Linked DNA regions of Enteractinococcus fodinae. The main gene of each other region encodes a partner of the protein of the gene in region 2 in a complex. Links are inferred from orthologs where the notes say so. Each region holds a gene or a part of one and is shown on either strand. Other genes may lie near its edges.

Region 1 (9,335 bases), 640 kb from region 2 along the record:
CCGGTGATTTTTTCTAATGCATTAATTCGGCGGGAGACGGTGGCGTGGTTGATGCCCAGGGAATCTGCAGCGGCGGTGAACCGTCCCAGTCTCGCTACCGTCAGAAATGTCATCAACGACGGTAGATTACTGTGCAGTTCTTCCCAATCCATGCTTGTCAGTGTACTGGACCCCCAGCACACCTGCGGGGTCGCAGAACAGAAGTTGCGTTAACCACCACCGGAGTCCAAGCGCTCAGGCTTAGACTCCGGTAAGGGTGTTTTGGCGATCAGGGAAGCTTAGAGGTTTTCCATGATCTTGCGCATCTTGTCAGCGGCTTCGGTTGGGGTCTGACCAACCTGAACGCCTGCTGCTTCGAGGGCTTCTTTCTTGGCGGCTGCGGTACCGGAAGAACCGGACACGATCGCACCGGCGTGACCCATGGTCTTGCCTTCTGGTGCGGTGAAACCAGCGATGTAGCCGACAACTGGTTTGGTGACGTGGTCCTTAATGTACTCGGCGGCCTTTTCTTCGGCGTCGCCACCGATTTCACCGATCATGATGATGGCTTTGGTTTCATCATCTTTCTCGAAGGCTTCCAGCGCGTCGATGTGGGTGGTGCCGATGATGGGGTCGCCACCGATCCCGATCGCAGTCGAGATACCGATACCGGACAGCTCGTGCATCATCTGATAAGTCAGGGTTCCCGACTTCGAAACCAGACCGATGGGTCCGGTGCCGGTGATGTTGGCTGGGGTAATACCGGCCAGCGCAACACCCGGGGTGATGATACCGGGGCAGTTTGGCCCGATGATGCGTGTCTTTGGTTTCCCATTGGCATCGACGTTGGCCTGGGAGGCTGCGAAGAATTCGGCGGTGTCCTGAACAGGGATACCTTCGGTGATGACAACCAGCAGTTCGATTTCGGCTTCGATGGCTTCCATCGCAGCGTCTTTCGCGAACTTCGGTGGCACAAACATCACCGAGACGTTCGCGCCGGTTTCTTTCATCGCTTCTTCAACGGTGCCATACACGTTCAGTGAGACGTCGTTGCCGTCGGCGTCGACGTGCTCAACGGTTTCGCCTGCACGACGAGCGTTGACACCACCGACGATGTTGCTACCGGCTTTGAGCATCAGTGCGGTGTGCTTGGTACCTTCGCCACCGGTAATACCCTGGACGATGATCTTGGAGTCTTTATTGAGGAAAATCGACATTTTCTGTGTATCCCGTCCTTATTTATTCGCCAGCTCGGCAGCTTTGTCAGCGCCTTCGTCCATGGTGGCCGCGATAGTGACCAGCGGATGGTTGGCTTCGGCCAGAATGGCGCGACCTTCTTCAACTTTGTTTCCGTCGAGACGCACAACGAGTGGTTTCGTTGCGGAGTCCCCAAGGATGTCCAGGGCTTGGACAATACCGTTGGCGACCTGGTCGCACGCGGTGATGCCGCCGAAGACGTTGACGAAGACGGAGTTGACGTCTGGGTCGCCCAGGATGACATCCAGACCATCGGCCATGATTTGGGCGTCTGCGCCACCACCGATGTCTAGGAAGTTGGCTGGCTTGACGTTGCCATGGTTTTCACCAGCGTATGCAACGACGTCCAGGGTGGACATAACAAGGCCTGCACCGTTACCGATAACACCGACGTTGCCTTCGAGCTTGACGTAGTTCAAGCCTTTGGCTTCCGCTTTGGCTTCCAGTGGGTTCTCGGTGCGCTCATCGACGAGCTTGGCGTGCTCTGGCTGACGGAAGTCAGCGTTGTCATCCACGGTGACTTTGCCGTCGAGGGCAATGAGTTTGCCTTCACCGGTCAGGACCAGTGGGTTGACTTCAACCAGCGTGGCATCTTCTTCTTTGAAGACTTCGCCGAGTTTTACCAAAACTTCGGCGATGTCGCTTTGCATATCTGAAGCGAATTTCGCTTCGGCAGCAATCTTTTCTGCAACCTCGCGGTTCAAACCGGTGGTTGGTGAGACCTCAACCCGAGCAAGATCTTCCGGACGCTCTTCGGCCAGCTGCTCGATATCCATGCCACCTTCTACCGAGGCCATGGCCAGGTAGGTGCGGTTGGCACGATCCAGCAAGATCGAGAAGTAGTATTCCTCTTTGATGTCGGCGCCTTCGGCGATCATCACCTGGTGTACGGTGTGACCTTTGATGTCCATGCCAAGGATCTCTTTGGCATATTCATAGGCTTCGTCAGCAGTTTTGGCGACTTTGACACCGCCGGCTTTACCGCGGCCACCAACTTTGACTTGGGCTTTGACCACGGTGACGCCACCGAGTTTTTCGGCGGCGGCTTTTGCTTCTTCCGGGGTTTCGGCAACGATCCCAGCGAGCACGGGTACCCCGTGTGCTTCGAAAAGATCGCGTGCCTGGTATTCATACAGGTCCACGGGTTTGCAGTCCTTTTACCTCGACAACGATTGAATGAGATACCCGGTTTCAGAATCTCAACCGGGCACCTACGAGTTCGGCAGCATGCCTGAGAACTCCTAACGCCTTACCATAGTGCACGGCCAGACGTCTTCTAGAACCATGACCAATTGTTGGTGGGATTTATACTTTTTTTATTGGCGCATAGCGCAGCAGTAAGCGCTTTTCGGACTCCGCGAACTGGACGACGGCCACGGCCTTATCTCCGGCCCCCTGGACTCCGGTGACGACACCAGTCCCGAAGGTTTTGTGTTCCACCGTGTCACCGGCGGCAACTGCAATGACTTCTTTATTCGGGTTCACCTTGGTGCGATTATCGGGTTTGGTCACACGAGCGTTTTCTTGCGCCGGCGTAATCCCTTCGGTTCCTGCTTTACCGTAATTTTGTGACGCGGTGGAGGCACCCCAGTGCGAGCCGCTGAAGCGTTGCGCGTCCCGGTAGCGGAAGCCACGAACGCCGGTATCTTGGCCGAAGCCAGCGAGCCCACCGCCAAACCGTGAGGTTGATGGTGAGCCTTTCCCTTCGCGTTCCCACTCAATGAGTTCGGCCGGAATCTCGGCTAGGAATTGGCTGGCCGGGTTGAACTGGTGTTGGCCCCACATACTGCGTGATTCCGCCCGCGTCACATAGAGGCGTTCTCGGGCACGGGTCAGCCCCACGTATGCGAGTCGGCGTTCTTCGGCCAGTTCTTTTTCATCAGCCATCGATCGGGCGTGCGGGAAAACGCCGTGTTCCATACCGGTCAAAAAGACCACCGGGAATTCGAGGCCCTTGGCGGTGTGCAAAGTCATGAGGGTGACTTCTCCCATATGGTCGGCTAGGGCTTGGCCTTCGGCATCCGTGGCATCAGGAAGCTGATCAGCATCGGCCACCAGTGCGACTTGTTCTAGGAAGTCTCCCAGGGTGCCTTCGGGATTGGTTTTGTCGAATTCTCGCACCACGCCCACCAACTCACCGAGGTTATCCGCGCGGGATTCGTCTTGGAAATCTTTGGAGTTTCGCAAAGTCTCGAGCATGCCGGTTTGTTCCAGTACAGCTTCCAGCACGGTGGCCACCGACTCGGTTTGAGCCAATTGGCTGAGATCGTCCAGCATCTGGGTGAACTTATTGACCGCGTTCAGCGAGCGCTTGGCTAACCCACCGGGTGCGTTTTCCGCGTCACGCAAGGCTGCCATGAATGTTGATTGTTGGCGGGTCTGATGTGCTGCGACGGCACCTTCAGCTCGGTCGCCAATCCCGCGTTTGGGTTCATTAAGAATCCGACGCAAGTTGACGTCGTCAGCAGGGTTCTCCAAGACGCGCAAGTAGGCCAGCGCGTCTTTGATTTCTTTCCGATCGTAGAAGCGCGTGCCACCCACCACGCGGTATGGGATACCCGAAGCGATCAGGCGTTCTTCAATGGACCTCGACTGGGCGTTGGTGCGGTAGAAAATCGCCATGTCGGCTGGACGATAGTTGTGATTATCTATCAGATCGTCGATTTTTTCGGTGATCCATTGGGCTTCACGCGATTCAGTTTCCGCTGCGTAGCCGATGATTTTTTCGCCACTGCCAACAGCCGTCCACAGCCGTTTGACCTCTCGCGATGGATTTTGGGCGATGACTGCGTTGGCTGCATCCAAAATGTTCTGGGTGGAGCGGTAGTTTTGTTCCAGTCGGATGACCGTGGCATCTGGGTAGTCGTGTTCAAAGTCGACGATATTGCGAATGTCAGCCCCGCGGAAGGCATAGATCGACTGATCTGAGTCGCCGACGACCGTCAATTGTCCACCCTCAGTTTCGACGCCCGGTGGTTCTCCGGGGGCGCCGGTGAGTTGACGAACCAGCCGGTACTGGGCGTGGTTCGTATCCTGGTATTCGTCGACCAGCACAAACCTGAATCTGCGCCGGTAGTTATCCAAGATCGCCGGGAAAGCATCGAACATGTGCACCACATTGGCGATGAGGTCATCAAAGTCCATCGCATTCGCGGTACGCAGCCGGGAAGTATATTCCTTATAAATCTCGGCAACCGCCTGGTTCCAGGGGTCCCCGCCGACGGTGGAGGCGAAAGCCTCATCGTCCACCAATTCGTTTTTCAACGATGAGATCTTGTTCCGGATCGCGCGGGGTGCAAAGCGTTTGGGGTCCATGTCGGCGTCTTTGGCGATTTGGGTGATCAGCCGCAGCGAGTCGGTGGCATCGTAAATCGAGAAATTCGCCTTTAGGTCAATGTGGGGCGCTTCGCGACGCAAGATACGCACGCAGGAGGAGTGGAACGTGGAGATCCACATCCGTTGAGCTGTCGTGCCAACGAGTTCGCCGATGCGCTCACGCATCTCGGCTGCGGCTTTATTCGTAAACGTGATGGCCAAGAATTCGTGGGGTCGGGCATCGCCGGTCGCCAGGAGATGGCCGATACGGTGGGTCAACACCCGAGTTTTGCCGGACCCTGCGCCTGCCACGATCAGCAGCGGTCCGCCTCGATGCACCACGGCTTCGGCTTGGGCATCATTGAGTCCAGCAACCAGTTCCTCCGCAGAAGAACGATGGGGCACAGCTAAAGCGTCGGTCGCTGCTGGGGTGCCAAAAGCGGGGGCAAAACTGGGCAAAGAAGTCTGGTGGGCCATGATGTATCAGTCTAACCGCTGGGGCTGGTTATACCGGTGCCTGTTCGCCGGCTGTGGAGAACACCAAAACCGGCCCGGGCCAGAACTCCACTAAGATGGCAGGTAGTTTCAGCCCCCTTGCCCTTGGCCGTAGACCAAGGCGGGTATGTACACACTGCCGGAGGACGCGTGGCCAGAAGAAGAGCGAAAGATTACCAACAGCAGCAGCCCGATAACCGTAAACAGAAACCCGAGCGTCCACGGCTGACGAAAGCCCAAATCAAAGAAGATATCCACCGGGCCAACCGCCAAGAAGGTAGTCCCGGCATCTTGGTGTTTGCGGTGTTGGCCGTGACAGCGTTCATCGCGTTTTACTACCACATTTTGGCGCTTCAGGGCATGGAACAGCTCACCGGTGGGGTCTCAATGTTGGACCATCGCCTTGGCGGTTTTGATGTCGCAGACGTGGAACAACTGTCGGGACGAATGGATGAGGCTGCGATGGGCCAATATAACTTCGTGCATATTACCGCCGGGCGAATTTTCCCGATCATGATGGCACTCAGTGTCATCGTGGTTGCGGTGTGGACCTTGCGTTCCAAGCTTGCTAAATGGATAGCCGCGATCGTTGGCGTTGGATACGCTGCCTTGGAGATCTGGGCTGCCATCACCCGCGAGACAGCTCTACTCGACACCACCGAAGCTAATGTCGCCCTAGCGTCCTCGCTGACCATCGCTCAGTGGTTGATCCTGACGTTTTTAGTAATTGGCATTGTGGTGATGCTGATTCTGAAGTTCATCGGCAGAAACAGTCCCGGTCTGGAGACTTCCCTCGACCCTGACCGCGAGATCCCCTAATATCGCTGATGGCAGGCTGGAAGAACGGTGGTCACTTTTTGGCCACGTCGGTCACAGCCTGCTAGGCTAACTTCGTTGCAATAGCAACGATGCCTCCGTAGCTCAGTAGGATAGAGCATCCCTCTCCTAAAGGGAAGGTCGTCGGTTCGATTCCGGCCGGGGGCACAACTTCCGCATTCGCCGACGAATCACAGTTCTGCCGAGACGTGGCTGAGATCTCAGCGTATATGCGCCGATGAGAGACGCAGCGCTCGCGCCCGGGACCATGCATTAATCGTTCCTACCAGATGACGATCGGTTCCGGAATCGATCGACCTGAAGCTACACTGGCCTCGAAAGCGTTGGTATAACAAGCCGGAGGCATCCCACAGGCAACGAACCGGTGCGATCCCACAGGAACGAGGCTACTGTGACTGATCGAATCTTAGGGACTGACGGTGCAGTCATGTCTCGTGCTCAGCCACCTCAGACACGTTCTGGAGACACCCGCGACGGTGGCCGCCGACTCCCCCGTGGCCGATACCGCGTGGGCAAGCTGCTCGGACATGGTGGATTGGCAGAGGTCTATCTCGCCGACGATACGGTCCTGGATCGCCAGGTCGCCGTCAAGGTCTTACGCGCTGAAAGACTCAACGAGCCCGGCATGGTTGAGAGGTTTCAGCAAGAAGCCGAGACGATTGCGGGTCTCGACCACCCCGGCATCGTGTCTGTACTGGCCGGCGGTGACAATTTCGTCACCGACCCGCAAAGTGACCTCGCGGGGCGTCCCTACATCGTGATGGAGTACTTGGACGGGGCCACCTTGCAAGCACGGCTCAACGAGCAGACCAGCGCTCCGGCAGGGCTCAGCGTCGATGAGGCCTTACGCATTATGTCCCAGGTTTTGGCATCGTTGGCTTACGGGCACGGCCAAGGCGTCGTGCACGGAGACGTGACAGCCACGAACGTTATGCTCACGACCACCGGGCTTGTGAAGTTAATCGACTTTGGTAGTAGCGCTCAGGTGGTGACCGAAAAGGGCGCTACGATGCCGCTGGCTCACGATGCTACTCTGCGCTACGTCCCGCCAGAGCGCGCGCAGGGAGAACTGTTTGATGCACGAGCAGATCTGTATTCTGCTGGATGCCTGCTCTATGAGCTGCTCACCGGACGCACCCCCTTTGCTGGACCGTCACCGGTCGACTTGGCGCACCAGCATGTGCATCAACAACCCGAACCCCCGTCCACGTATTGTCAGCAGATTGACCCCGAACTTGACGCCGTCGTCTTGCGTTCACTAGCGAAGTCCCCCGAAGCACGCCACCAAAGCGCCCAAGATTTTCTCAACGAGCTGTGCGCCACGCGTTATGCCCGATAGCACATATAGCTCCCTGAAAGCCTGTCAGGGGACCTTGTGGCTGGCCGTGGATTCGACCGGACTCGTTCAAGAGGTCTTGCGGCGATAACAGAAAACCTATTGAGTAGATATAGAGAACTCGGGCATACCCCTGCCCGAGCCCTGCAACGCGACACCTCCGTTGTACGCATCAGAAAGGTGACTCATGACTGAAAATTACGCAGACTACACCGCACCAGGCATCGACATGGAAGACGGCCATCGGGTAACCGAGATCCTTCAGACCCGTCTTCATGCGCTCAATGATCTTCACCTCACCCTGAAGCACGCCCACTGGAATGTTGTGGGACCAGAATTTATTTCGGTCCATGAAATGCTCGATCCGCAGGTGACCGAAGTCCGCAACTGGGCCGATACTGTCGCCGAACGTATCGCAACCATGGGCGTTTCTCCCAAAGGCACACCCGGATCTATCGTTACCGGACGCACTTGGGACGACTACCCGCTAAACCGTGCCTCAAGCCTAGCGCACATTACTGCCCTGAACCAGGTGTACACCGATGTCATTAAGGACTTCCGCACAGCGATTGCTGAGACCGGGAAAGTCGACCCGATCTCTGAAGATGTCCTGATCGAGGTAACGCGCGGCTTGGAACTGTTCCAGTGGTTCCTGCGCTCCTTTATCACCAAGTCGGATGGCTCATTAGACCCCGTCTCCGAATAACAAGAACATAGCACCGCGCAGGTGCTCTTGCTCCCTGAAGATTGCCGCAACCATGGCAATGTTCAGGGAGCTTCTTCTTGTCCGCTGCGCTGTTGCGATGAATTCAACGTGGTGCCGAAGCGCTGCCGAAACGCTGTTGGTGTGGTGCCTAATTGCCGCGCAAAGGCGTGCCGCAGTGTTTCATCGGTGCCAAACCCGCACCGCAATGCCACCTCGGTGATCGGATGCCCTTCGAGAATGAGGTTGCGTGCCGCATCTACGCGTACCTTTTCTACCCACTGAGAGGGGCTCACGCCCACTGCAGCCTGAAACAACCGGCTGAGGTGCCGGGTGCTCACCCCGATCGCTGCGGCCATCGAAGAGACCGTGTGGGGTGCTGCCGGATTCGCCACGACCGTATCCATCAGGCGCCGCAATGACTGTGGCGAGTCCACCGGGCCGGTCAACGCCGACGAAAACTGGCTTTGCCCACCCGGTCGCTGCATAAACATCACCAACTCGCGGGCCACCTCACGGGCAATATCAGCACCCAGGTCGTGTTCCACAAGCGCCAGAGCCAGATCAATCCCCGCAGTAATCCCGGCAGAGGTAAAGTACCGCCCATCCTGAATGTGCAAGATGTCGGGCTCGACCCTGATGCGCGGATACCAGCGGGCCAGCAGATGGGTGTGGCGCCAATGCGTGGTCGCTCTACGACCGTCAAGATACCCTAAACCAGCTAATACAAATGCACCGGTACACACCGACGCGACCCGCTGGGCCCCATCGCTGAGCTGCCGGGCGGTAGCTAACAAGACCGAATCCAAGTTCTGTTGCACCAGCTGCGGCCCACCGGCGATGATCACCGTGTCGTAGGCGGTCGTACCGTCGGCCGCGTGAGTATCTGCCAGCGTCACACCCGAAGCAGTGCGCACGGTTCCCCCGCTGCGTGAAACCAGGTCGACAACATAGTGCTGCCCGCCGGGATCGGCATGATGCAACACATCCACGGGACCACTGACATCCAAAAGTGTTACCCCGTCGAAGACAAGGATTCCTACGCGCCGCATGATGTCCGATTCCTTTGGTTGATGGACTGAAAAGACATGGCTTTAGTGTAGCGTGCCTGGCAGCATGACAAGAGAACCCACTAGGAAAGGAAATATATGGCTGAAGTTATTGCAGGTGTCACCATTCCAGATAGCAAGATGGCCCAGGATGCCACCGACCTGGTCCGTGACGTTGCCGATGAGCTGATCTATCACCACTCTCGCCGGGTGTTCCTGTTTGCCTCACTGCGGGGCCAAGAACAGCAACTCAACTATGATCCCGAACTGGTCTATATCGGGGCGATGTTCCACGATCTCGGGCTCACCGATAAGTACCGGACCACCGACCAGCGTTTCGAAATCGACGCCGCCAACGTGGCAC
Region 2 (9,139 bases):
ACATCCCGTTGTTGGTTGAAACCGGACAGGCGGATACCTACGACGGCGTCATTGTCATCTATACCGATCATGACACTCGGTTGCAACGGCTCGTCGAAACCCGGGGGATGAGCCTTGCGGACGCCAAGGCGCGCATCGCAGCCCAAGCCACCGACGAGCAGCGCAAGGCGGTGGCCGACTGGGTCATCGACAATTCCGGTTCGCTCGAAGACACCGAAGCCCAGGTCGATGCCGTGTGGCGTCAGCTGCGAGGCTGACGGGTCACCACAGATACAGATGTAACTGCACACCAGCACCTGCGCCGCCCGGGGAGCCCTTAGCCAGGGGGCGAACAAGTGGTCGCGATTCGATAGTCCCGCGTAACATATGGGACATGAGTATGGCCCGAGAAATTAAGCGCGTCGTCGCCCCGTTCAAAGTCGAGGCACCCTATGAGCCTGCCGGCGACCAGCCCCAAGCCATCAAAGAGCTTACCGAACGCATCGAGGGTGGCGAAAAGGACGTGGTCCTGCTCGGCGCCACCGGTACCGGGAAATCGGCCACAACCGCATGGCTTGTTGAACGGTTACAACGGCCAACCCTGGTGCTTGTTCAAAACAAGACCTTGGCCGCCCAGTTAGCCAATGAGTTCCGCGAGTTGCTGCCCCACAACGCGGTCGAATACTTCGTGTCGTACTACGACTATTACCAACCCGAAGCCTACGTCCCACAAACCGATACGTTTATTGAAAAAGACTCCTCAATTAACGAAGAAGTCGAACGCTTACGCCACTCGGCGACCAACGCCCTGTTGACTCGACGAGACACCATCGTCGTGGCGACCGTTTCATCGATCTTCGGTCTCGGGACACCAGAAGAGTACATTGCTCAGATGGTTACGCTTCGCGTCGGAGATATGTTGGACCGGGATGATCTGCTGCGGCAATTCGTGCAGATGCAATACGCTCGCAACGACACCGACTTCCACCGCGGTACCTTCCGGGTACGCGGCGATACGGTCGAGATCATTCCCATGTATGAAGAGCTCGCGGTGCGGATCGAGTTCTTCGGTGACGAAATCGAAACGATTCAAACGCTGCATCCGCTGACCGGCAACGTCGTCCGCGAGGAAGAAGAGATGTACATCTTCCCGGCATCCCACTACGTTGCCGGCGATACGCGCATGTCGCGCGCGATCAAAGACATCGAAAACGAGCTGCGGGATCGTCTCCAAGAACTCGAATCCCAGAACAAGCTGTTAGAGGCACAGCGGTTGCGCATGCGCACCACCTATGACCTCGAAATGATGCAGCAGATGGGGTACTGCAATGGCATCGAGAACTACTCGCGCCACATCGACGGACGAGCACCCGGATCCGCCCCGCATACGCTGCTTGATTATTTCCCCGACGACTTCCTCTTGGTCATCGACGAGTCGCACGTGACCGTGCCGCAGATCGGCGGCATGTACGAAGGGGATGCCTCCCGCAAGCGCACTCTCGTGGACCACGGGTTCCGGCTCCCGTCCGCATTGGATAACCGGCCCCTGAAATGGGACGAATTCCTGGAGCGAATCGGCCAGACGGTTTACCTGTCTGCCACGCCGGGCCCCTATGAACTCAGTCAAGCCGACGGTGTCGTTGAACAAATCATCCGTCCTACCGGGCTGATTGACCCGCAGATCATCGTCAAAGAAACCAAGGGCCAAATTGATGACCTCATGGATGAGATCAATCTGCGCGTCGAACGCGATGAGCGCGTCCTGGTGACGACTCTGACGAAACGGATGGCCGAAGACCTTACCGAATATTTGCTCGACCACGGCGTCAAAGTCGAATATTTGCACTCCGACGTCGATACGCTGCGCCGTGTCGAACTCATGACAGAGCTACGTCGCGGTATTTTTGACGTCCTGGTCGGGATTAATCTACTTCGCGAAGGTTTGGACCTTCCCGAAGTCTCGCTCGTGTCGATCCTCGACGCCGATAAGGAAGGCTTCTTACGGTCGAACCGCTCGCTCATCCAGACCATTGGGCGTGCAGCTCGTAACGTTTCGGGTGAGGTACATATGTACGCAGATAAAATCACCGACTCGATGCAGTACGCCATCGATGAGACAAATCGCCGACGCGAAATTCAGATTGCGCACAATAAGAAACACGGCATTGACCCCCAGCCGCTTCGCAAACGCATCGCTGATATTACCGATCAGCTGGCACGTGAGGACGCCGATACCGCGGATCTCATGTCCGGCATGGCAGGCATCAAAACTGGTTTCGATTACGGTATGGGCAAACGTGGTTATACCGCGGCGATTACCGAGGATCAACAACGCGCCGCAATGACAGCCGAGGACGGAAAGGTCGCCAAGCTGGCCGCAGTGCCGGCCAAAGACCTCTCCGATCTGATTCAGCAAATGTCCGATCAGATGCACCAGGCGGCAGAAGACCTCAATTTTGAGCTCGCCGCACGGTTACGTGATGAAGTATCCGAACTCAAAAAAGAGCTTCGCGACATGCAACGCGAAGGTCACGCGTAGCCACGAAAGCTGATCCAACAGCGAGTCGAGCTCCCGTCGTGATGCAAGAGGTTTTCCTGGTATAGTCTGATCCGAACAAGGGAGTATCCCAAAAGCTCCGCACACGTCAACACGTCGAACATCGTGGTTCGGCCGGGTGCGGACCCCGTATCTACGTCGGGGGAGAGACTTGTGGACTCAAAGCTACCTAAAAACTAGGAAGGACTCCCTTACATGGAGATTACTGGGTTTACTTGGGCTGTCACGATTGCCGTGATTGTCGGCTTGTTATTATTCGACTATTTTTTTCACGTCAGAAAATCACACACCCCCACTATCAAAGAGGCCGCCATTTGGTCTGCGCTCTACGTGGGACTGGCGCTGGCTTTCGGTCTAGTGTTCTTTTTCCTCGGCGACACCGACTATGCGGTCGAGTACTACGCCGGTTTCATTACCGAAAAAGCTTTATCGGTTGATAACCTTTTCGTGTTCATGATCATCATGACCAGCTTCAGTGTGCCGCGACAGTACCAGCAAAAAGTGCTGCTATTTGGTATTACGTTCGCGCTGATCAGCCGCACCATCTTTATTCTTGCGGGTGCAGCCATCCTCGAGTGGTGGTCGGACGCCTTCTACATCTTCGGTATCTTCTTGCTCCTGTTAGCCGGCCAGCAACTGAAGTCGGAGTTCTCATCCGCTGACGAGGCGCAGTCCGAAGCCGACAACTTTTTGGTCCGGTTTGCCCGCAAAATCCTCCCGGTCGCTGAACACTACGACGGTGATAAGCTCACCACCAAAGTCGACGGCAAACGCCTCGTGACTCCGATGCTGCTCGTCATGGTCGCGATCGGTGCAACAGATATTATCTTCGCGCTCGACTCGATCCCGGCGATTTTCGGCTTGACTCAAGAACCCTATATTGTCTTCACCGCTAACGCGTTTGCCTTGTTGGGTCTGCGCCAGTTGTACTTCCTCATCGACGGGCTGCTCGATCGGTTGGTGTACCTCGGGTACGGTCTGGCCGCGATTCTCGGGTTCATCGGGATCAAGCTCATGCTGCACGCGCTGAGCCAGAACAACCTGCCCTTCATCTACGACGGCCAAGATGTGCCAGTCCACGAACCAAGTACCGGCACCTCACTCCTGGTGATTATTGGCATCCTGGTGGTCACCATCGTATGGTCGCTGCTCAGCCCACGTGGCAAAGCGCTCCGGGCTCTGCAGAACGCTGAGAAATTCGCCCACCGGTACACCCAACTCCCGGATGACGCCCCAGCCGAAGAGCGCGCCGCTGCCGGCCAGAAGATGGATTACTGGACTCAGCGTGCCGAAGAAGTTGAGCACCGTTATCTCGACGAACTCATCGAGCACAAAGACCAGTGGTCGGCCATTATCAGGATCGGACATGAGACACGACTCGAGGACGCGAACCGTCGGGGCATCCCAGCGCTGACGTCCCAAAAGATTGTGCGAACCAAGGGGCCGGTCCTAGCCCCCGACACCAACGGCAAACCCAATGCCTCCGAGTCCTCTGAATCATCGGATCTCAAAGACTAGCGTCACCTCAGAGGTATAAAGGCTAGCCACACCCCCGTCAGTTATCCCAGTAGGTATTTCTGATGGGGGTTTGTGCTGGGTCTAACCACGGAGCTGGAATCCAGTAGAGCACCCCATCAGGATCCCAGGTGGGCGTCCAAACTCCTTGGTGGACGCGGGTGTGGCACGCGTTGCACAACAAAATCAGGTTGGTGATGTCGGTGCCACCTTCGTGGAGCCAATGTTGAGCATGATGTCCTTGAGTCCAAACCGGAGGGACTCGGCATCCCGGCCCTCGACATCCACCTCGCATGCCAGCGGCGAGGATTTGGTCATCGCTAAACACGCGCTTCCCGCGGCCAAGAAAGAGCGGAACACCGGCTTGGTTAAAGATCGCCGGGATGATTTTGGCATCACAGAGATCCTGCAGCACAGCCGCCGGGGAGACCGAACCCGTTTGGAAGTTGTGCGAAACATAAGGATGCCCACGCGCTGTTCCACTTTCTGCTGTATCCGAAGGGTTTGCGTCATCCGGTGCGTCGTGTGCTGGGGCGTGCGTCCACCAGTGCGGTGCCAATAGCGGATCTGGATCGAAAGAGTTTTCCGACTCCGGGATGTCCGGGGGTTCGTCTTCACCGGCGACGTGTTGAAGGGGAGTCACTGAAGCTGGAACGCCTGGATCGAAGCCGTTGAGGCCGGGTGGCCGCCGGTGTTCCGCATCGAGGTGGAAACGCGCGTCGAGTCGATCCTGTTGCATGCGAATCAGGGTTTCATAATCCATCACGGTCCATAAAATGGCGGGTGCACGTTTATATTCGGGCATGCCCTCTGAACCGGGGGATCGTTTCCCTTGGGCCTTGAGCATCGTGATGAACACGTCGTGGGCTTTCTCTGCTCGGCTTCTAGGGTCGAGTTTCCGAAGCTCTTCACGGCTGACTGGTTCTCCCTGATCGGTTTCAACGAAGGTCGCGGGGTCATCCACGGCATCGTCCATCCGGTCGTGGAATAACGCCAACCGTTCTTCTGCTGACATCTCATCGTTATAGGGAGTCGGTCCGCCCAGGTCCAGCTCATCGAATAATCCAGGCCTGTGCCCTTCTCGCTCGTCGGCATCGTCGAACGCATCCGCAGCAGTCTCACTAGCTACCTCTGCGTATTGCTCTTGTGACTGTCCCGGGTCTCCTACGGCCGAATGCGTAGGCGGTTTCGGTTGTGCAGGGTGGCGGTTCGTTCCAGAACCAGGGGTTGGATCGCTCGGGTCCGCTGTGGCCGATTGCGGGGCCTCCGAGTCTTCGTCGGCACCTTGGCGGAATTTGTCTTGGTTGACTTTGAAGTTCAGTCCCGCCAGAATGAGCGCCTCGATCAGTTCCACGTTCGCCACATCGGTCACGAGGTTGAGGTGAAGTTTGCCGCGGGCAATCCTCGTGCGCAGTGAGTTGCTAACTTTCGTGAGACGTTCTTCGGGTGAAGGCCCGTCGGGATCAATAATGTGGGCGACCTGGTTGAGCCAGGCTGTCGATTCGTCGGCCAATTGTTGTGCGGTCATGCGCTGGGATGCATCGGTGAAGATCGAATCCATCGACTGGAGGACCTCTGTGGCGTTGTCTTTGGTCAGGCCTGCCGCGAGACAGAAATCGTAAAATCTTTTGGCGATGTGCGTCATGCGGTCCATATTTTCCGACGGGATAGCCCCGTTGGCATAGGCCTGGGCCATCTGCGGTAACACTGGCTCGCGTCCGATCCCGACGATGGTGGTGGGTTCGGCGGCGATCAACTCGGCTCGAGCATAATGTTTCCCCATCTGGCGGGTGTCGACTTGGAAACGGTCTGCCAACCAACGTTTTCCGGTCTTAAACAAGTTCACTGAGGCCGGTATCCCGAGCACAGTGTCGCGATCGAGGTCATACGCCCGATCCGCTAGACCCGTAAGGTTAGATACCATCGCGTCCTGGACGCGCAGGGTGGTCACCAGATTGTCGACCATACCCGGGAGCGTGTTGTAATAATCTTCTGGGGCTTCGGGGGTGGGTCCGGCGTGTTTTCCCACAGATCCCACGGTCTGCTCCGCAGCGGGAGCTGACCACATGGTGTCCCAATCCCTTGCGGTAGCGAACCTATGGCGGGCGAACTCGTGGTAGGCCGTGGGGTCCGTGAGTTTGTCATATTGGCGCCTAGCCACACGCAATTGCAACGCCTGGAGAGAGCCCAACGACAATCCGTCCAGCACCTCATCCGAGATGAGCTCCGTGGTGTCAGGAATGGTCGTCACCATGGTTTTCACCCCCGCTGTGAACTGAATATAAAGCGCGCTCTGGATGGTACTCAGTGTAGAAACCCACGCACGTATCGCAGGAACAACAGGTGGTAATTGGGGAAAATCTCGACCGGATTGGCCGGGCTGTGGAAAAGGCTCAGCGTGGGGTCGAAGGTGCCGAGGCAGGGACCCCGTCGGGCCGGATCATCGCGTGTAAGCGGTTGAAAATCTCTGCTCCCGCTTGTGCGATCCCATCATGGTGCCACCGGTCCGATTCCCAAACCTCGAGGTTGGCCACCTGTTGGGCCGTGGTGATGGAAAGATCACGGTCGACGTAGACATCGTCGGTATATACCAGTGCAGCGACGGGAACCGTATTGGACGCCAACTGGTCAAGGTCATAGAGCGTGCCCCACGCATTGTACGTAGCGATGAGTTCCGTGGCCCGAGCGATAGGCTGCAGCGCGGGGTCGAGCTGGGTGTACCAGTCGAAGCACATTTCCCCGGTGAGCAGGGGAGTATCGGCCTTTTTGGGGTTGAAATCCGGGAACTCAGCCAAGACGCGCTGGGCTGCCCAATTGGTAGGTTGTGCTCCGGGTTGGGCGTAAATGGCTTCATGCAGGATCAGGTATAACGGGTTGGTGGCCCGGGAAACCTGCTGGTAAACGGCGTCCAAAAAAGAGTCCGACAGCGTGTTCGTGCCCGGGATGAACGCTTCTTCTAGCACGTAGTGCAGCGCGTCGATTCGAGTATTGCCCCCCAAATACATGCCCAAAGCCTGCACCCGGCCCACTGTCAACGGTGACCCATCAGGCAGCACGATGTCACCACGACGCACGCGACGGTAGATATGCGTCAAGATTTCCAGGTCAGTGGGGAAACGTCGGAAGTATTGGCGGTTGCGGGCCCGCATACGTTGATACGTGGCCTGATAGACCTGGTCGGCCGGTCCCTCCAGCGGCGGCAAGCCCCCGGTAATCATCGACCCGGCCAGACCCTGCGGGGCAAACGACAGGTACGTGAGGGTACAAAACCCACCGAAGGACTGACCTAACGTCACCCAAGGGTCAGCGCCGAGCGCCAGTCGGATGGCTTCGGCATCGGCCACAATATCGGGGGCTCGGAAGTGACGCAGATAGTGGGCTTGGGCCGACGGGGCGCCACGCTGCACGAGGGTGTGGTGACTGATCGGCGTGGATAGACCGGTGCCGCGTTGGTCGAGCATCAGGACGCGGTAATGTTTCAGGGCTTCAGCCAACCACCCGCCAACCCGCGAGGGTCGCGACCCTTTCCCACCAGGTCCGCCCTGTAAAAACAACAGCCAGGGCCTGTCCTGACCGTCAGCAGCCCGGTATTCGCGGGCATAGACCGTCAGCTGCTCTCCGTCGGGCACGCTGTGGTCCAACGGGACGGTGAAATGGTGATCGACAATCCCGGTCCCGTCCTGCATCCAGGCAAGCGTTCCTGCGGTGTGAGTGACTGACATCGTGGGCTCCTTGGACGACGGCTCGAACGGTGGCTTGTGTCTCGAGTCTAGCGTTGGGCTGCTTCGCGCAGAGCGGCCCCGTCAAGCCGGTAGGTGGTCCAGCCGTCCATCGGGTAGGCACCTAACGACTGATAGAAGTCAATGGCCGGGGTATTCCAGTCGAGCACCGAGCATTCATAGCGGGCGTACCCGCGTGCCACCGCGAGCTCAGCAAGATGTACCAACAGCTCTTTCCCGTGGCCGCGACCACGCAACTGCGGGATGACAAAGAGGTCCTCCAACCAGATGCCGTGGACGCCCTCCCAGGTCGAATAGGTTTCAAACCAGATGGCGATCCCGGCCACTTGCACTTGCCCGTCCACCACATCATCGAGCACGTGACAGAATACGCGCGGATTGGGTCCGAATAAATGCTGATGCAACAGCTGCTCGGTGTTGTCGACCGCATCGGGCTCGCGTTCATACACAGCCAACTGGTGAATCAGGTCAAGGATGGCGGCCACATCGTCGGGGGCAGCCTCCCGGACGACGCCGGTTGTCGAGAGCGAAGGGTCAGTCATGGTTGAGGCTCCTCGGTCGTAGCGTTACTTAGAGTAGCGGGGTGCCGACGGACAGGGTGGTGACAGCGGGTGAGCCCTGGTCGTTGGAGGCGCTCAAGTGCACGACGGCGTTGATGGCGAAGTCATGGTTGCCGTTGGGGTCCACCAGTACCTGAGTGACCAACCAGTAGTCGCCGGCCTCGGCGCCTACGTCGGCCATTTCCGCGGCCGTGAGTTCAGGGTGTTTCTCGACCCGGAAGAACTCCGGGACCCGGGCGGCCGGTGAATCGTCGAGGTCTTCGTAGGTACCAAAGTAGTCGTCGAGCGCATCGGCCCAGTTATCCGAGGTAAACGGCACTGCGCCGTCGGGTAGATAGTCCAGGGCCTCAAGACGGGACTCTTGTTCATCGCCAAAGAACTGCACACGCTGGAACATCGCATTGCGCAGCATCACGGTAAACACCCCGATGGTGTCGGTCAGTTTCGGTGGCTCTGGCGGGCTGATGGACTCGTGGTCGGCGATCAACTGGTCGACGTCGTCGGCCATCATGTGTTCCCACTCTTCCAACAGCGAGGAGTCGGTCGTGACGATGATGGTTTCCAACCACTCTTGGAGCAGGTTGAGCTCATCGGTGCGCAGCTCCTGGGGAATCGTCTGGCGCAGCGCCTTGGCCGCGTCGGTCAGGTAGCGCAGTAGCACGCCCTCGGAGCGGGCAATCCCGTAATAGTTAACGTAGTCGCCGAAGCCCATGGCGCGTTCGTACATGTCGCGGACCACCGACTTGGGCTGCAATTCGAATTCGGTCAACCATGGGGCGCCCTGCCGG

Evidence for each region.
Region 1: the proteins of uvrB (region 2) and pcrA are in contact, whole or in part, in a crystal structure (PDB 7EGT), measured with the Thermus thermophilus proteins. The link is inferred for Enteractinococcus fodinae from one-to-one orthologs. Residues at the interface, in WP_096411307.1 of Thermus thermophilus: Glu23, Leu25, Arg26, Asp27, Gly28, Glu29, Arg30, Phe31, Arg55, Glu326, Asp327, Phe328, Glu379, Ser382, Gln383, His398, Gly400, Arg401; in WP_096412145.1 of Thermus thermophilus: His654, Arg656, Phe657, Gln666, Asp668, Glu669, Lys680, Arg681, Leu682, Ser683, Lys685, Tyr686, Ala687.

The regions. Positions count from the first base shown.
Region 1 is NZ_JAVDYJ010000001.1:2,073,214-2,082,548, forward strand. What follows is about bases 2,286-5,426. They hold pcrA (DNA helicase PcrA), read right to left. Parts: upstream 5,029-5,426; coding sequence 2,542-5,028; downstream 2,286-2,541. Other genes in these bases: sucC (ADP-forming succinate--CoA ligase subunit beta), read right to left, coding at 2,286-2,378; J2S62_RS09660 (hypothetical protein), read left to right, coding at 5,197-5,426. Outside these bases: J2S62_RS09640 (LysR family transcriptional regulator), read right to left, coding at 1-152; sucD (succinate--CoA ligase subunit alpha), read right to left, coding at 279-1,196; more of sucC, read right to left, coding at 1,215-2,285; more of J2S62_RS09660, read left to right, coding at 5,427-5,865; J2S62_RS09670 (protein kinase domain-containing protein), read left to right, coding at 6,275-7,222; J2S62_RS09675 (Dps family protein), read left to right, coding at 7,407-7,925; J2S62_RS09680 (GlxA family transcriptional regulator), read right to left, coding at 7,988-8,974; J2S62_RS09685 (HD domain-containing protein), read left to right, coding at 9,071-9,335. UniProt on the Escherichia coli protein: A helicase with DNA-dependent ATPase activity. Unwinds DNA duplexes with 3'-5' polarity. Translocates on single-stranded DNA with 3'-5' polarity. Initiates unwinding more efficiently from a nicked substrate than double-stranded DNA.
Region 2 is NZ_JAVDYJ010000001.1:1,433,312-1,442,450, forward strand. What follows is about bases 1-2,945. They hold uvrB (excinuclease ABC subunit UvrB), read left to right. Parts: upstream 1-373; coding sequence 374-2,518; downstream 2,519-2,945. Other genes in these bases: coaE (dephospho-CoA kinase), read left to right, coding at 1-257; J2S62_RS06775 (TerC family protein), read left to right, coding at 2,732-2,945. Outside these bases: more of J2S62_RS06775, read left to right, coding at 2,946-4,054; J2S62_RS06780 (HNH endonuclease signature motif containing protein), read right to left, coding at 4,092-6,305; J2S62_RS06785 (alpha/beta fold hydrolase), read right to left, coding at 6,445-7,773; J2S62_RS06790 (GNAT family N-acetyltransferase), read right to left, coding at 7,821-8,333; J2S62_RS06795 (DEAD/DEAH box helicase), read right to left, coding at 8,362-9,139. UniProt on the Escherichia coli protein: The UvrABC repair system catalyzes the recognition and processing of DNA lesions. A damage recognition complex composed of 2 UvrA and 2 UvrB subunits scans DNA for abnormalities.